Magnetospirillum sp. XM-1: one gene and its partner. The protein of the gene in region 2 interacts with the protein of the main gene of each other region in a pairwise test. Links are inferred from orthologs where the notes say so. Each region holds a gene or a part of one and is shown on either strand. Other genes may lie near its edges.

Evidence for each region.
Region 1: the proteins of rlmB (region 2) and XM1_RS16875 interact in binary tests that used the Escherichia coli proteins (3 or more experiments, as listed by UniProt). The link is inferred for Magnetospirillum sp. XM-1 from one-to-one orthologs.

What each region holds. Positions count from the first base shown.
Region 1 is NZ_LN997848.1:3,643,079-3,649,438, forward strand. What follows is about bases 1,255-4,205. They hold XM1_RS16875 (bifunctional ADP-dependent NAD(P)H-hydrate dehydratase/NAD(P)H-hydrate epimerase), read right to left. Parts: upstream 3,481-4,205; coding sequence 2,029-3,480; downstream 1,255-2,028. Other genes in these bases: XM1_RS16870 (malonyl-CoA decarboxylase), read right to left, coding at 1,255-2,032; XM1_RS16880 (D-amino acid dehydrogenase), read left to right, coding at 3,563-4,205. Outside these bases: XM1_RS16865 (globin-coupled sensor protein), read left to right, coding at 1-547; more of XM1_RS16870, read right to left, coding at 614-1,254; more of XM1_RS16880, read left to right, coding at 4,206-4,828; XM1_RS16885 (bacteriohemerythrin), read left to right, coding at 4,889-5,305; XM1_RS16890 (ATP-binding protein), read left to right, coding at 5,388-6,360. UniProt on the Escherichia coli protein: Bifunctional enzyme that catalyzes the epimerization of the S- and R-forms of NAD(P)HX and the dehydration of the S-form of NAD(P)HX at the expense of ADP, which is converted to AMP.
Region 2 is NZ_LN997848.1:2,077,649-2,083,884, forward strand. Bases 3,367-6,193 are described here. They hold rlmB (23S rRNA (guanosine(2251)-2'-O)-methyltransferase RlmB), read right to left. Parts: upstream 5,266-6,193; coding sequence 4,468-5,265; downstream 3,367-4,467. Other genes in these bases: XM1_RS09675 (hypothetical protein), read right to left, coding at 3,367-4,471; tuf (elongation factor Tu), read left to right, coding at 5,715-6,193. Outside these bases: XM1_RS09660 (hypothetical protein), read right to left, coding at 1-158; XM1_RS09665 (DEAD/DEAH box helicase), read left to right, coding at 136-2,388; more of XM1_RS09675, read right to left, coding at 2,636-3,366; more of tuf, read left to right, coding at 6,194-6,236. UniProt on the Escherichia coli protein: Specifically methylates the ribose of guanosine 2251 in 23S rRNA.

The DNA of each region.
Region 1 (6,360 bases), 1.6 Mb from region 2 along the record:
CCAGATGGTGCAAAGCCTGGCCGAGGCGGCCAGCAAGATCGGCCAGGTGGTGAAGCTGATCAACGACATCGCCAGCCAGACCAACCTCTTGGCCTTGAACGCCACCATCGAGGCGGCGCGGGCCGGCGACGCCGGCAAGGGCTTCGCCGTCGTCGCCAACGAGGTGAAGAGCCTGGCCAACCAGACCGGCAAGGCCACCGAGGAGATCGCCGCCCAGATTTCCGCCGTGCAATCGGCCACCCGCGACGCGGTCACCGCCATCGGCGGCATCGCCAGCACCATCGGCCAGATCAACCAGATCTCGGGCTCCATCGCCGCCGCGGTGGAGGAACAGGGCGCCGCCACCGGCGAAATCGCCCGCAACGTCCAGCAGGCGGCCCAGGGCACCTCGGAAGTGACCGAGACCATCACCCGGGTCAACGCCGCCGCCGCCGAAACCGGCGACGCCGCCCGCCAGGTGCTGGATGCCGCCTCGACCCTGTCGCGCGATTCCGCCCAGCTGGAAACCCAGGTGGACCGCTTCGTCGCCCAGATCCGCGCCGGCTGAGTCGGGAATGCGGGCGGGACGCCCGCGCTCCACGATCATTGGGAGCGCGGGCGTCCCGCCCGCCCCCTAGCCCTTAATCAACGCCTTGACCCGTCCCGACACCGCCACCTTGCCACTGGCCGAATAGGCTTCGTGGTTGGAATCGATGTCGCCCAGGTCATAGAGGTAGTTGACCATCAGCCCCGCCGACTGCGCCAATCCGTTGGCCGACATGTCGGCCATCCAGTTGATCCGCTCGACACGCGCCCCGTTGGACAGGTGGAAATGGGCCACCGGGTCCAGCGCCGCCATGCCGTCGGGGCGCTTCTCGCGAGCCAGGTAGCGGGCGGCGAGCCGGGTCAGCGGCCCCTCCAGCGCCTCGGCCAGCAGGGGCTCGGCCGTCCAGTCGGGTTCGGCCAGCAGCGCCTTGAGGCTGCCCTTGGCGCCCATGCCGCCGGTGGCACGGGTCAGCGCCTTATGCTCGGCGGGCGTCAGCAGACCCGGCTCGCCCGTGGTCAGGCGGCCGTCCAGCCAGCGGCGGAAGCCGGGGATGGGCGACAGGGTGGCGAAGGTCCTGATCTGCTTGAACTCCCGCGACAGGTCGTCCACCACCCGCTTGATCAGGAAATTGCCGAAGCTGATTCCCGCCAGACCACGCTGGGCGTTGTTGATGGAATAGAAGATGGCGGTGTCGGCCTTGTCCACGTCGCCCAGCGGCGCGGTGGGGTCCAGCAGGTCCTGGACGTTGCCGGCCATGTCCTGGACCAGGGCCACCTCGACGAAGATCAGCGGCTCATCGGGCATGCGCGGATGGAAGAAGGCGTAGAGGCGGCGGTCGGAATCCAGGCGGTTCTTCAGGTCGGTCCAGCCCTGGATGGCATGCACCGCCTCGTACTGCATGATCTTTTCCAAGACGGCCGCCGCAGAGCGCCAGGTGACGCGCTCCAGCACCAGGAAGCCCACGTCGAACCACGAGGTCAGCAACCCCTTCAGGTCGCCCTCCAGCGGCGCCAGATGGGGATGCTCGCGCATCAGCCCCATCAGTTCGGCCCGCATGTCCACCAGGAACTTGACGCCCTCGGGAAGCGCGTTGAACTGGGTCAGCAATTTGAGGCGCGGCGGCTCCAGCGCCTGGCGCAGCGCCATCTCGGCCCGGGCGCGCGCCGCGTCGTCCGCCGCCCCGGCCATGGCCGCCGCCGCCGCGTCCACCGCATCCCGGTCCGGCCCGAAATCCGTGGCCAGCAGGGACAGGAAGCGCACCCGTCCCTCGGCCGCCAGGGACAGATAGGCCCGCCCCAGGGCCGCCGCCCGGGCGCGGGCGGAAACCTCGCCGCCCCGCGATTCGAGGCAGGCCGCCATCTGGGCGCGCAGCCGGACCAGATCGCCCTCGGGCAACAGGGGAGAGAGCGGCGGCACCTTGCCCGCCCCGTCCGAGCCGGCGATGTCGCGCCACACGCCCTTCAGGCGGGCCAGCAGAGTGACAGCGGCAGTCTGAACCTCGTTCATGGGTGATTACCCCCCCTTGCGGCCAGGATTGCGGGAAGGGCGTCCGGCAGATCCTCGGCGATCAGGCCGGGCCCATGCGCGACAGCCACCCGCCCGTGCAACCAGGCGGCGGCCGAGGCGGCGGCGAAAGGTTCCATCCCCTGGGCCAGCAGCCCGACGATCAGCCCGGCCAGCACGTCGCCAGACCCGGCGGTGGCAAGGAAGGGCGGCGCATCGGTGGTGATGGTGGCGCGACCGTCGGGATGGGCCACCACGGTGTCCGGCCCCTTGAGCAGCACCACCGCCCCCGAGGCCCGCGCCCCGTGCAGCGCCCGTTCCAGGCGACTCCCGGCCACCTCGCCGAACAGGCGCTTGAACTCGCCGTCATGGGGGGTGAGGACGATCCGGTCGGACAGGCGCCGGAACAGATCTTCGCCCCTTCCTTCGAAACTGCCGGGCGCGTCGGCATCCAGCACGCAAGGCCGCCCGGTGGCCAGCGCTGCCGCCACCCGGGACGCCATCCCCTCGCCCACCCCGCCGCCGGGACCGAGCAGCAGGGCGTTGCGGCGCGGATCGGCCAGCGCGGCGTCGAAGGGCTCGGCCGAGATCACCAGCAGGCCGGGATCGCCGGCACGATAGAGGTCCAGCGCCCGGGGCGGCGCGGCGATGGTGACCAGCCCCGCCCCCACGCGGCGCGCGGCACGCGCCGCCAGCCTGGCGGCGCCGGTCATCTCGGCCCCGCCCAGGATCAGGGCGTGGCCGCGGGAGTATTTGTGCCCGTCGGGCGCGATGGCGGGCAACGCCCAGGCCGCCGGCCCGTTGCGGCGAATGGCGGGCTTGATGTCGTCCAGCGCCGCGTCGGGAATGCCGATATCGGCGACGACGACCTCGCCGCATTTGAGCCGTCCGGGAACCAGGCAATGGCCGGGCTTGGGGCGGAAGAAGGTCACGGTGGCGAGACAATCGGGGGCGGCGCCCATCACGGCGCCGCTGTCGCCGTGAACGCCCGAGGGAACGTCGACGGCGATCACCGGCAGCTTACGCCGGCCGATCTCCTCGACCACCAATCGGGCCTCGCCGTCCAGGGGGCGGGCCAGCCCGGCGCCGAACAGGGCGTCGATCACGCCGACGCAGCCGTCGAGGACGGCCGGCGTCAAGGGCTCGACCCGTCCCGTCCAGCGCTCCGCCATCAGGGCGGCGTCCCCCTTCAGCCGCGCCGGATCGCCCAGCAGGCCGACGCGCACCGCCCTTCCCTCGCGGGCCAGCAGCCGCGCCGCCACGAAGCCGTCGCCGCCGTTGTTGCCGGGACCGCACAGGATGGCGACGCGGCCCCGGGGCAACAGGCGCCGCGCGGCACGGGCCACGGCCCATCCCGCCGCCTCCATCAGCCGCTCGCCGGCAATTCCCGCCGACAGGGCCAGGCCGTCGGCCCGGTACATCTGTTCAACGCTGAGTATCTCGTCGCTCATCCCCCAAGGGTAATGCGCAACTGCCCATTTGCCAACGCGGAGCGGCTGCATTAGATGTTTCGGGCTCGCACGGAGGACTGAAGTGAAGGTCGTGGTCATCGGAGCCGGAGTGATCGGCACCGCCAGCGCCTGGTATCTCGCCAGGGCCGGTCACGACGTGACCGTGGTGGACCGGCGCGAGGGCGCCGGGCTCGAGACCAGCTTCGCCAATGGCGGCCAGGTGTCCCCCTGCCACGCCGAGCCCTGGGCCAACCCGTCCGTCCTGCCCAAGGTGCTGAAATGGCTGGGCCGCGAGGACGCGCCGCTCCTGTTCCGCTGGAACCGCTGGGATCCGGCGCTGTGGGCCTGGGGCCTGCGCTTCCTGGCCAATTGCCCGCGCAGCCAAGCCGAGATCAACACCGAACGCACGCTGCGGGTCGCCCTGTATTCCCGCGCCTGCCTGGGCGAGTTGCGCGCCGAGACCGGCATCGACTACGACCAGCAGACCCGGGGCATCCTCCACGTCTACCGCGACGGCGCCGAGTTCGAGCACGCCTGCCGCGCCGCCGAGGTGATGATCCGCCACGGCCTGCGCCGCATGCCCAAAAACGCGGACGAGTGCGTCGGCATCGAACCCGCCCTGGCCGCCGTGCGGGGGGAATTGGCCGGCGGCATCTACACCCCCGACGACGAAAGCGGCGACGCCCACAAATTCACCCGCCGCCTGGCGGAACTGGCGGCGGCCAGGGGCGTCGAGTTCCGCTGGAACGTGCCGATCCAGGGCCTGCTCCGGGACGGCGGCCGGGTGAGCGGCCTGGCCGCCGGGGCCGAGACCATCGCCGGCGACGCCTATGTCCTTGCCGCCGGCTGCGACTCGCCCCTGCTGGCCCGGCCGCTGGGGCTGAAGCTGCCCGTCATTCCGGCCAAGGGCTATTCCGTCACCGTGCCGGTGGCCAACCATGCCGGCGCGCCCTTCGTCTCCGTCACCGACGACGAGCACAAGATGGTCTATTCCCGCCTGGGCGACCGCTTGCGCGCCGCCGGAACCGCCGAGATGGCGGGCTACGACCGTTCGCTCAACCCGCTGCGGTCCCGCCTGATCCTGGAGAACACCCGGCGCCTGTTCCCCGACGGCGGCGATTTCGACCGCGCCGAGCCCTGGGCCGGCCTGCGTCCCGTCACCCCCGACAGCGTGCCGCTGCTGGGCGCCACGCCGTTCTCCAACCTGTGGCTGAACACCGGACACGGCACGCTCGGCTGGACCATGTCCTGCGGCTCGGGCCGGGTGATCGCCGACCTTGTGTCTGGCCAGCAACCGGACATCGGTATGGATGGACTGGGCGTCGCACGTTTCGCATCCTACCTTTAGAAAAGGGAATGGGCGTGGAGACGACGCCCGGAGGCAGCGATGTTGGTGTGGCGCGACGCCATGAGTACCGGTCACCCGGAAATCGACAAGGCGCAGAAACAGTTCTTGGCCCATGTGAACGAATTCGAGGCCACGCTCCGCCATGCGGGCGCCGACACCGCCATCGGCACGTTCCTCACCGGATTGTACGAGCAGACCTCCATCAATTTCAGCCGCGAGGAAAAGGCCCAGCGGGAATGCGGCTTTCCCTTCCAGGACGCCCACCACCGCGAACATCAGGCCCTGCTGGGACGGCTGGCCGACCTGCAGAACCTCTATCAGGCCACGCCCCACAAGGCCGACCACGGCGCCATGCTCAGAGACCTCGCCGCCCTGATCAAGGATTGGGTGTCGCATCACATGGTGCAAAGCGACGTGATGCTGCGGCGCTATGCCCCCCACCCGCAACACCCGCCGCCCCTTCGGGCTCGCCCGTGACAGGGTGAAATTTCCGCGATAAGCTCAGTCTCCCGCCACGCTCGGGGCGCCATTCTTCGCCATTGCCAAAGGCAGAACGTCTTTGTTCCAGATTTTCCGCGGCAAGACTGAACCGGTTCCGGCAACGGGTGAACGGCCCAGGCTCATCGATCTTCGCCGGGTTGGCATCGTCGTCACCGCCCTGGCGCTGATCGGCGCCTATATCAGCATCATCCTCAACAATCTCGACGAGCTGGAGCGCGAGCGGGTCGAATTCTCCGAATTGCAGGCGCGCAAGATCCTGCAATCCTTCGAGATTCAGACCGTCCGGCTGTTCGACCTGGCCGATGTCTACCTGCGCGCGGCGCGTGATTTCAGCGAGCGCGAGGGGACCGGCAATCTGGGACGATTCCTCGACCGGGTGACGCCGCCCAAATCGAACCTCTTTTCCAGCACCCTGACCGTCATGGACCAGCGCGGGCGCGTCGCGTTCTCGTCCGATCCGGCCCTGCCGCGCGGCACCGACCTTTCCGACCAGGCGGCGTTCCTTCACTTCCAGGGCGCCACAAGCGACGGATTGCTGATCGGAGCCAACAACAACAGCACCGAACCCGACCGGCAGTACTTCCACGTGGCCCGGCCGCTGCTGAACGGCAAGAGCTTGAACGGGGTCATCGTGCTGAACGTCCACTCCAGCCAGATCGCCGGCTTTTACCGGGACATGACGCTGGGTCCGAATTCGTCGGCGGCCATTTTCGGGCTGGACCGCATCCTCCTTGCCCGCCAGCCGCCGCCGGAGGCCGACGCGGCGCCGATGTCGAGCCTGCAGATCTGGGGCGAGGCGCAATCCAAGGCCGAGGGCAAGTTCCGCAAACGCTCTCTGCTCGATGGCATCGAGCGGACCTTCCTTTACAAACGGCTGGCCGACTATCCCCTGGTGGCGGTAATCGGCTTCGCCGATTCCGACATCGCCGCCGGACTGGAGGCCGCCAGGCAATCGGAAGTGATCGAGACCAGCCTGTTCGCTATGGCAATCCTGGCCTTCGCCGTTCTCGTGCTGGTGCTCGACACCCGCA
Region 2 (6,236 bases):
GGCGCCAGCGAGGAACCGTCGCCCACTGGGGCGAAATACGTCTTCCGGGGCATCGCCGAGTTTGCCCAGAACCCGCCGGTCATCGTCACGGGCGACAACTGGGACCAGGGCAAGGGCCTGCGCCGCCAGGGCGAGATGTTCGACGCCGACGTGATCATCAACATCTTCAACGTCGACAAGATCAATAAGGACGCAGGCCGCATCAAGGCCCTGCAGGAATACATCGGCGAAAGCTACTTCGACTACCTGGCAGGTCTGCCCGATCTTGTCATGCTGATGGACGAGGCCCATCGCTACCGCGCCAAGGCGGGCATGAAGGCGGTGGCCGAACTGAAGCCGATCCTGGGTCTGGAACTGACCGCCACGCCCAAGACCGTGGGTGCCAAGTCCGTCGACTTCGCCAACGTCATCTACCGGTACGGTCTGGCCGAGGCCATGGAAGACGGGTTCGTGAAGGAACCGGCCGTTGCCACCCGCGCCAACTTCAACCCGTCCTCGGTCAGCCCCAAGGAACTGGAGCGGATCAAGCTGGAGGATGGCGTTCACGCCCACGAAAACGTGAAGGTCGAACTGGACATCTATGCCCGCGAGACCGGGCGCCCGCTGGTCCATCCGTTCATGCTGGTCGTGGCCCAGGATACCGCCCATGCGCGGGAAATCCGAGAGACCGTCGAGGACGACAAGTTCTTTGGCGGGCGCTACAAGGACCGGGTGATCGAGGTTCACTCGGCCTTGAAAGGCGAGGAGAGCGACGAGGCCGCCGAGAAGCTGGTTGGACTGGAGAAGGACGGCAAGACCGAAATCGTCATCCACGTCAACAAGCTGAAGGAAGGCTGGGACGTCACCAACCTCTACACCATCGTGCCCCTGCGGGCCTCGGCTTCGGAAATCCTGACCGAGCAGACCCTTGGCCGTGGCCTGCGCTTGCCCTACGGCGCCCGTACCGGCGTCGAGGCGGTCGACACCCTGACGGTGATCGCGCATGACCGATTCGATGAAGTGATTCGCCAGGCCCGCGAGGATGGTTCGCCGCTCAAGGTGAAGGCCGTCCAGATCGGCAATGGCGGCGACGTGTCCTTGGAAGGGGCGGTTCTCCTTGAATCCCCCACGGTGCTGGAGACCGTCTTGACCAGCAAGGTGGAGGCCTCCCCGGATAAGCCTGCTCCGGCGCCGATCTTCGACACCCAAGAGGCCCGCACGGTGGCCAACGTAACCTTGCAGGTCATCCGCCAGATGGAGCGCGAGCTTCCCAACCTCGACCAGTTGAAGAGGCCCGAGGTGCAGGAGAAGATCGCCCAGCGTGTGGCCGAGATCACTCGCCCGGCCCAGGGCACCCTGGAAGGCGTCATCGCCGCCGCCGATGTCGGCGCCATCGTCGCCACCGTCACCACCAAGGTGGCCGAGCAGACCATCGAGATCCCGGAGATCGTGGTTCTGCCGACCAGCGAGGTCACCTTCAGCTTCTCCGACTTCGATCTTACCGGCCTGGATCGTCTGACGCCGCAGCCGATGTCGATGGAAATCACCATCCACGAGCTTCGGACCGAGCGGCGCCGCACCATCGCCCGCACGCTGGCCGACCGCCGCGAGGAGCGGTTCGAAGACTATCTGGTGACCCACCTGATCGACCACGACGAGGTGGACTACGACGCCACGGCCGATCTGCTCTACAAGCTGGCGGGCCAGATGGTCGCCCACCTGCGCGGTTATCTCAGCGAGGATGATGACGTCGAGAACGTCCTGCTGACCCAGGGCAAGATGCTTGCCGACACCATCTTCAGCCAGATGATGGCGCACTACGTGGAGACGCCGACGCGCTACGTTGGCAAGGTGTCCAAAGGCTTCACCCTGCTCAAGCCGCTCGCCTTCAAGGTGACGGACCCCAAGGCAGTTCGGGACTTCCGCAAGCCGGTGGTGCCGGCTGGCGACACCAGGAAGCATGTCTTCGACGGCTTCACCAAGTGCGTCTTCCCGCACCAGTCTTTCCAGTCGAACGAGGAGCGCCTATTCGCGGTCCTGATCGACACCCACGAGCCGAAGGTGGAGCGCTGGGTGAAGCCTGGGCCGAAGCAGTTTCAGATCGAGTACCGGCGCCACGAAAAATACGAGCCGGACTTCGTGGTGGAGACCGCCACCGAGAAGCTGATCGTCGAGATCAAGGCCCGCAAGGACATGACCGATGACACGGTGCAGGCCAAGGCCACCGCCGCCCGAACCTGGGTCGGCTACGCCACCCGGCATGCGGCCTCCTATGGCGGCAAGCCCTGGCGCTATGTCCTGATCCCACACGACGAGATGACAGAGAACGCCACGCTGGCCGGTCTGGTCGCCAAGTTCAACATGCAGGCGATCGTGGATGAGGATGTGGCCCTGGAGGCGGCCAGCTAACCTCGCGTCCGCCGATCCTCTGCCCAACGGGGGCAATAGGGGGACTTCCTGAGGACGAGGGAAAGCAAAAGGCCCGATCGCGAGATCGGGCCTTCTTAGTGTGTTGAAATGCATCAAATTTTTGGTGCCGGCTACAGGGTTCGAACCCGTGACCCCCTGATTACAAATCAGGTGCTCTACCAGCTGAGCTAAACCGGCGTCGGGGGGAAATTAGAGGCGAACTCCGCCCTTCGCAAGGGGGAACGGATTACTCCAATCCCATGCAGAACGGCTCCTCGGCGATGAAATTCGTCCAGCCCCATTTGCCGCGCTTGCCCGTGGCGGGATAGGTCCAGGTCCGCACCGGCTTCCAGGTTTCCCCCTCCAGCCGCAGCAGCAGGGCGGAACGGGCCGGCAGGTCGGGGCCAAGTCCCAGTGGGGCGGCCGAATCCGTGCACGACACCAGCGCCAGGGTAAAGCCCTTCGCCTCCATTTCCGCCAGGGTCCGCCTGGTCGGCGTCTGGACGTGGGTCACGGTCAGATCCGGCCGGCGGGGATGGGTGTTGCGCAGCAGCGATTCCAAGGCCATGCCGCTGGTGGAATTGTCCCCGGGCAGGATCAGGGCGATGCGGGCGTCGGAGGGAATCTCGGCGGCCAGGCCGCGGGCCAGGAAGCGCAATTGCGGCTGGGGCTGGTCGCGGTCGAAGCGCAGCAGAATTTCGGCGGCCACCGGGGTGCCCAGCATCAGCGCGATGGCGGTGCCGGCCAGCAGGCGCCGGACCAGGGGCGGCGGCGCGGGGCGTCCTCGTGCCAGGTCGCGCGCCGCCATGACCAGGGCCAGGAGCGCCGCCAGGGACAGTTGGGTGTTGTAGCGGAAATAGGAATGCTCGCGACCGAAATGCAGGAGATAGGTGGCGATCAGGAACAGGGTGAAGAACGCCATGGTCAGCGCGGTGAGCCGCAGCATGGTCCGGGTCATAGCCGATGTCGCCGCGGGCGGTCTGATCGCCAGGCCGATCACCACCGCGAACAGGCCGAACTGGAACGCCTTGTTCTTGGCGACCCAGGCCATGTCGCGCAGGATCTCCACCAGGTGGGCGTCGCGCCAGGCGCCCTTCACGTCGCTGACCAGTTCTCCGGTGGGAAAGCGCAGGACGACATGCGCACGCCACGCCAGGTACAGCGCCAGGGCGGGCAGGGCGGCCAGCACCAGCGGCCGCAGGCGGGGCCACCATTGCTGGCGCGGCTGGCCGAGACCCATCAGCAGGCCGGCGAGGCCCAGGGAGAGGAACAGGCCGATCCCCTGCTGCTTGACGGCGATCAGCGATGCCAGCACCAGGGCAAGGGCGGTCGGCAGGCGGGGCTCGGGCTGCCTGGCTTCCAGCAGGCGCGATCCCAGCCACAGGGCGGCCATCAGGGTGATGGCCAGCGGCGCCTCGCCGTAGCCGGCGAAGGAGACGCGCGGCACGAAGCCGGGATTGATGGCGGTGGCCAACAGCAATCCGAACGCCGCCATGCCCCAGCCGGGGCGCCGGCCGTCGCTCAAGGCGCGGCCCAGCATCAGGGCGGCGGGCAGATGCAGCCAGACCGTGGCCTGGGCGATGCCGGCGGGCGCGAAGCCTCCGCCGGCCAGGGAGCCCAGAAACGGCAGCAGGGCGACGTTGTACGGGGCGACCGGGGCGTCTGAATGGGCCAGGGGGCCGGCGGCGGTGGGAAACACCCCGTGGTCGAACAGATAGGCGCTGTTGGGCAGGATCAGGGCGAAGACGTCCAGTTGGGACGGCTCCATGGGGGCCAGCACCGCCAGCAGCGGCAGGGCGAGCGGCAGCAGGCGGCCGACCTCGGCCAGGTCCTCGCGCCAGGCCAGGCGCCGGGTCAGGACCAGGGCGGCCAGGGCGGCCGCCAGGAAGCCCGTGGCGGGGATGCGCAGCGAGAGCGGCGTCAGCACCCCCCACAGGGTCAGAAGCAGGCAGAGCGCCCCCCAGCCGGCCAGGGCCTGCACGCCCATGCCGAAGCGTCCGGCCAGGACCAGCCGTCCCACCAGGGTCACGGCGGCGAAGGCGACGGCGATCTGCCCGACGCCCAGGAGCCAGACGGGGATCATCCCTCGCGCCGCATCTCGTAAAGCGCCACGGCGGCGGCGTTGGAGACGTTGAGGCTTTCCATCTCGCCGCACATGGGTAGGCGGACCAGATGGTCGCAATGCTCGCGGGTGAGCCGGCGCATGCCCTCGCCCTCGGCGCCCAGCACCAGCACCACCTTGCCCGACAGCTTGGCCTCGGCCAGGGTCTTCGGCGCGTCCGCGGCCAGACCGGCGGTCCAGAAGCCGCCCTTCTTCAGGTCCTCCAGGGCGCGGACCACATTGGTGACCCGCACCAGCGGCATGCGCTCCAGCGCGCCCGAGGCGGATTTGGCCAGGGTGCCGGTCTCGTCGGGGGCGTGGCGGTCGGGAGCCACCACCGCCAGGGCGCCGAACGCCGCCGCCGAGCGCAGGATGGCGCCGACATTGTGCGGATCGGTGACCTGGTCCAGCACCAGCACCAGGGCGGAAGACGCCATCTCGGCGCTGCGGATGACGTCCTCGATGGTGACGGCGGGCAGGGGCTCGACCAGCAGGGCGACGCCCTGGTGGACGGCGCCCGGCGCCACCAGCCGGTCGATGTCGGCCCGGTCCATGGCTTCCACCGGCACCTTGCAGGGGGGCAGGGCCTTGGCCGCCTCGGCCGTCGCCACCAGCCGGCGGACGCGCCGCTCGGGGTTGGCCAGGGCGGCAGTCACCGCGTGAATGCCGTAGAGCCAGATGGACGAACCGCCGCCTCCGCCTCCACCACGCGGGGTTTGCTGGGGCCTTCCCTTGCCCTGGGCGTGGGGGCGATTGCGTTCGTCTCTCTTTTTCATGGGGCTCTCCTGTTGCATCGGCATTTAACCTGCTCTTTTCGGATTGACAAGCCCCCGGAAATTCCCATAAGTACAGCCCTCCCGTCGCCCCGGCAAAAACCGGATGACGGTGTGGAGGGGTGGCCGAGCGGTTAATGGCAGCAGACTGTAAATCTGCCCTCTTATGAGTACGGAGGTTCGAATCCTCCCCCCTCCACCAAATATCCTCCCCAATAGGGCCGGGTGCCCCGGTTCGGGCCGGATGACGGGGAACGGTTTCTTCAGGTCGAGCACCAGGCGGTGCGGCCCAGCGGGACGATCTGGCGGGTGTAGCTCAATGGTAGAGCAACAGCCTTCCAAGCTGATGACGGGGGTTCGATTCCCCTCACCCGCTCCACTCCCCGCCGCCGTACCCGACCGGGACCATGGTTTGACACATGCGGCAGCGCCGCGATCGGACGGGTTGAAAAATGGCCAAGGCTAAATTCGAGCGCAACAAGCCTCACTGCAACATCGGGACCATCGGTCACGTTGACCATGGCAAGACCTCGCTGACCGCGGCGATCACCAAGATCCTGGCCGAGACCGGCGGCGCCACCTTCACCGCCTACGACCAGATCGACAAGGCGCCGGAAGAGAAGGCCCGTGGCATCACCATCTCGACCGCCCACGTCGAGTACGAGACCAGCAACCGCCACTACGCCCACGTGGACTGCCCCGGCCACGCCGACTATGTGAAGAACATGATCACCGGCGCGGCGCAGATGGACGGCGCCATCCTGGTGGTGTCGGCCGCCGACGGCCCCATGCCCCAGACCCGCGAGCACATCCTGCTGGCCCGTCAGGTCGGCGTGCCCGCCCTGGTGGTGTTCATGAACAAGTGCGACATGGTCGACGATCCCGAGCTGCTGGATCTGGTCGAGCTGGAAGTGCGCGAGCTGCTGAGCTCGTATGACTTCCCCGGCGACGACATTCCGATCGTCAAGGGCTCG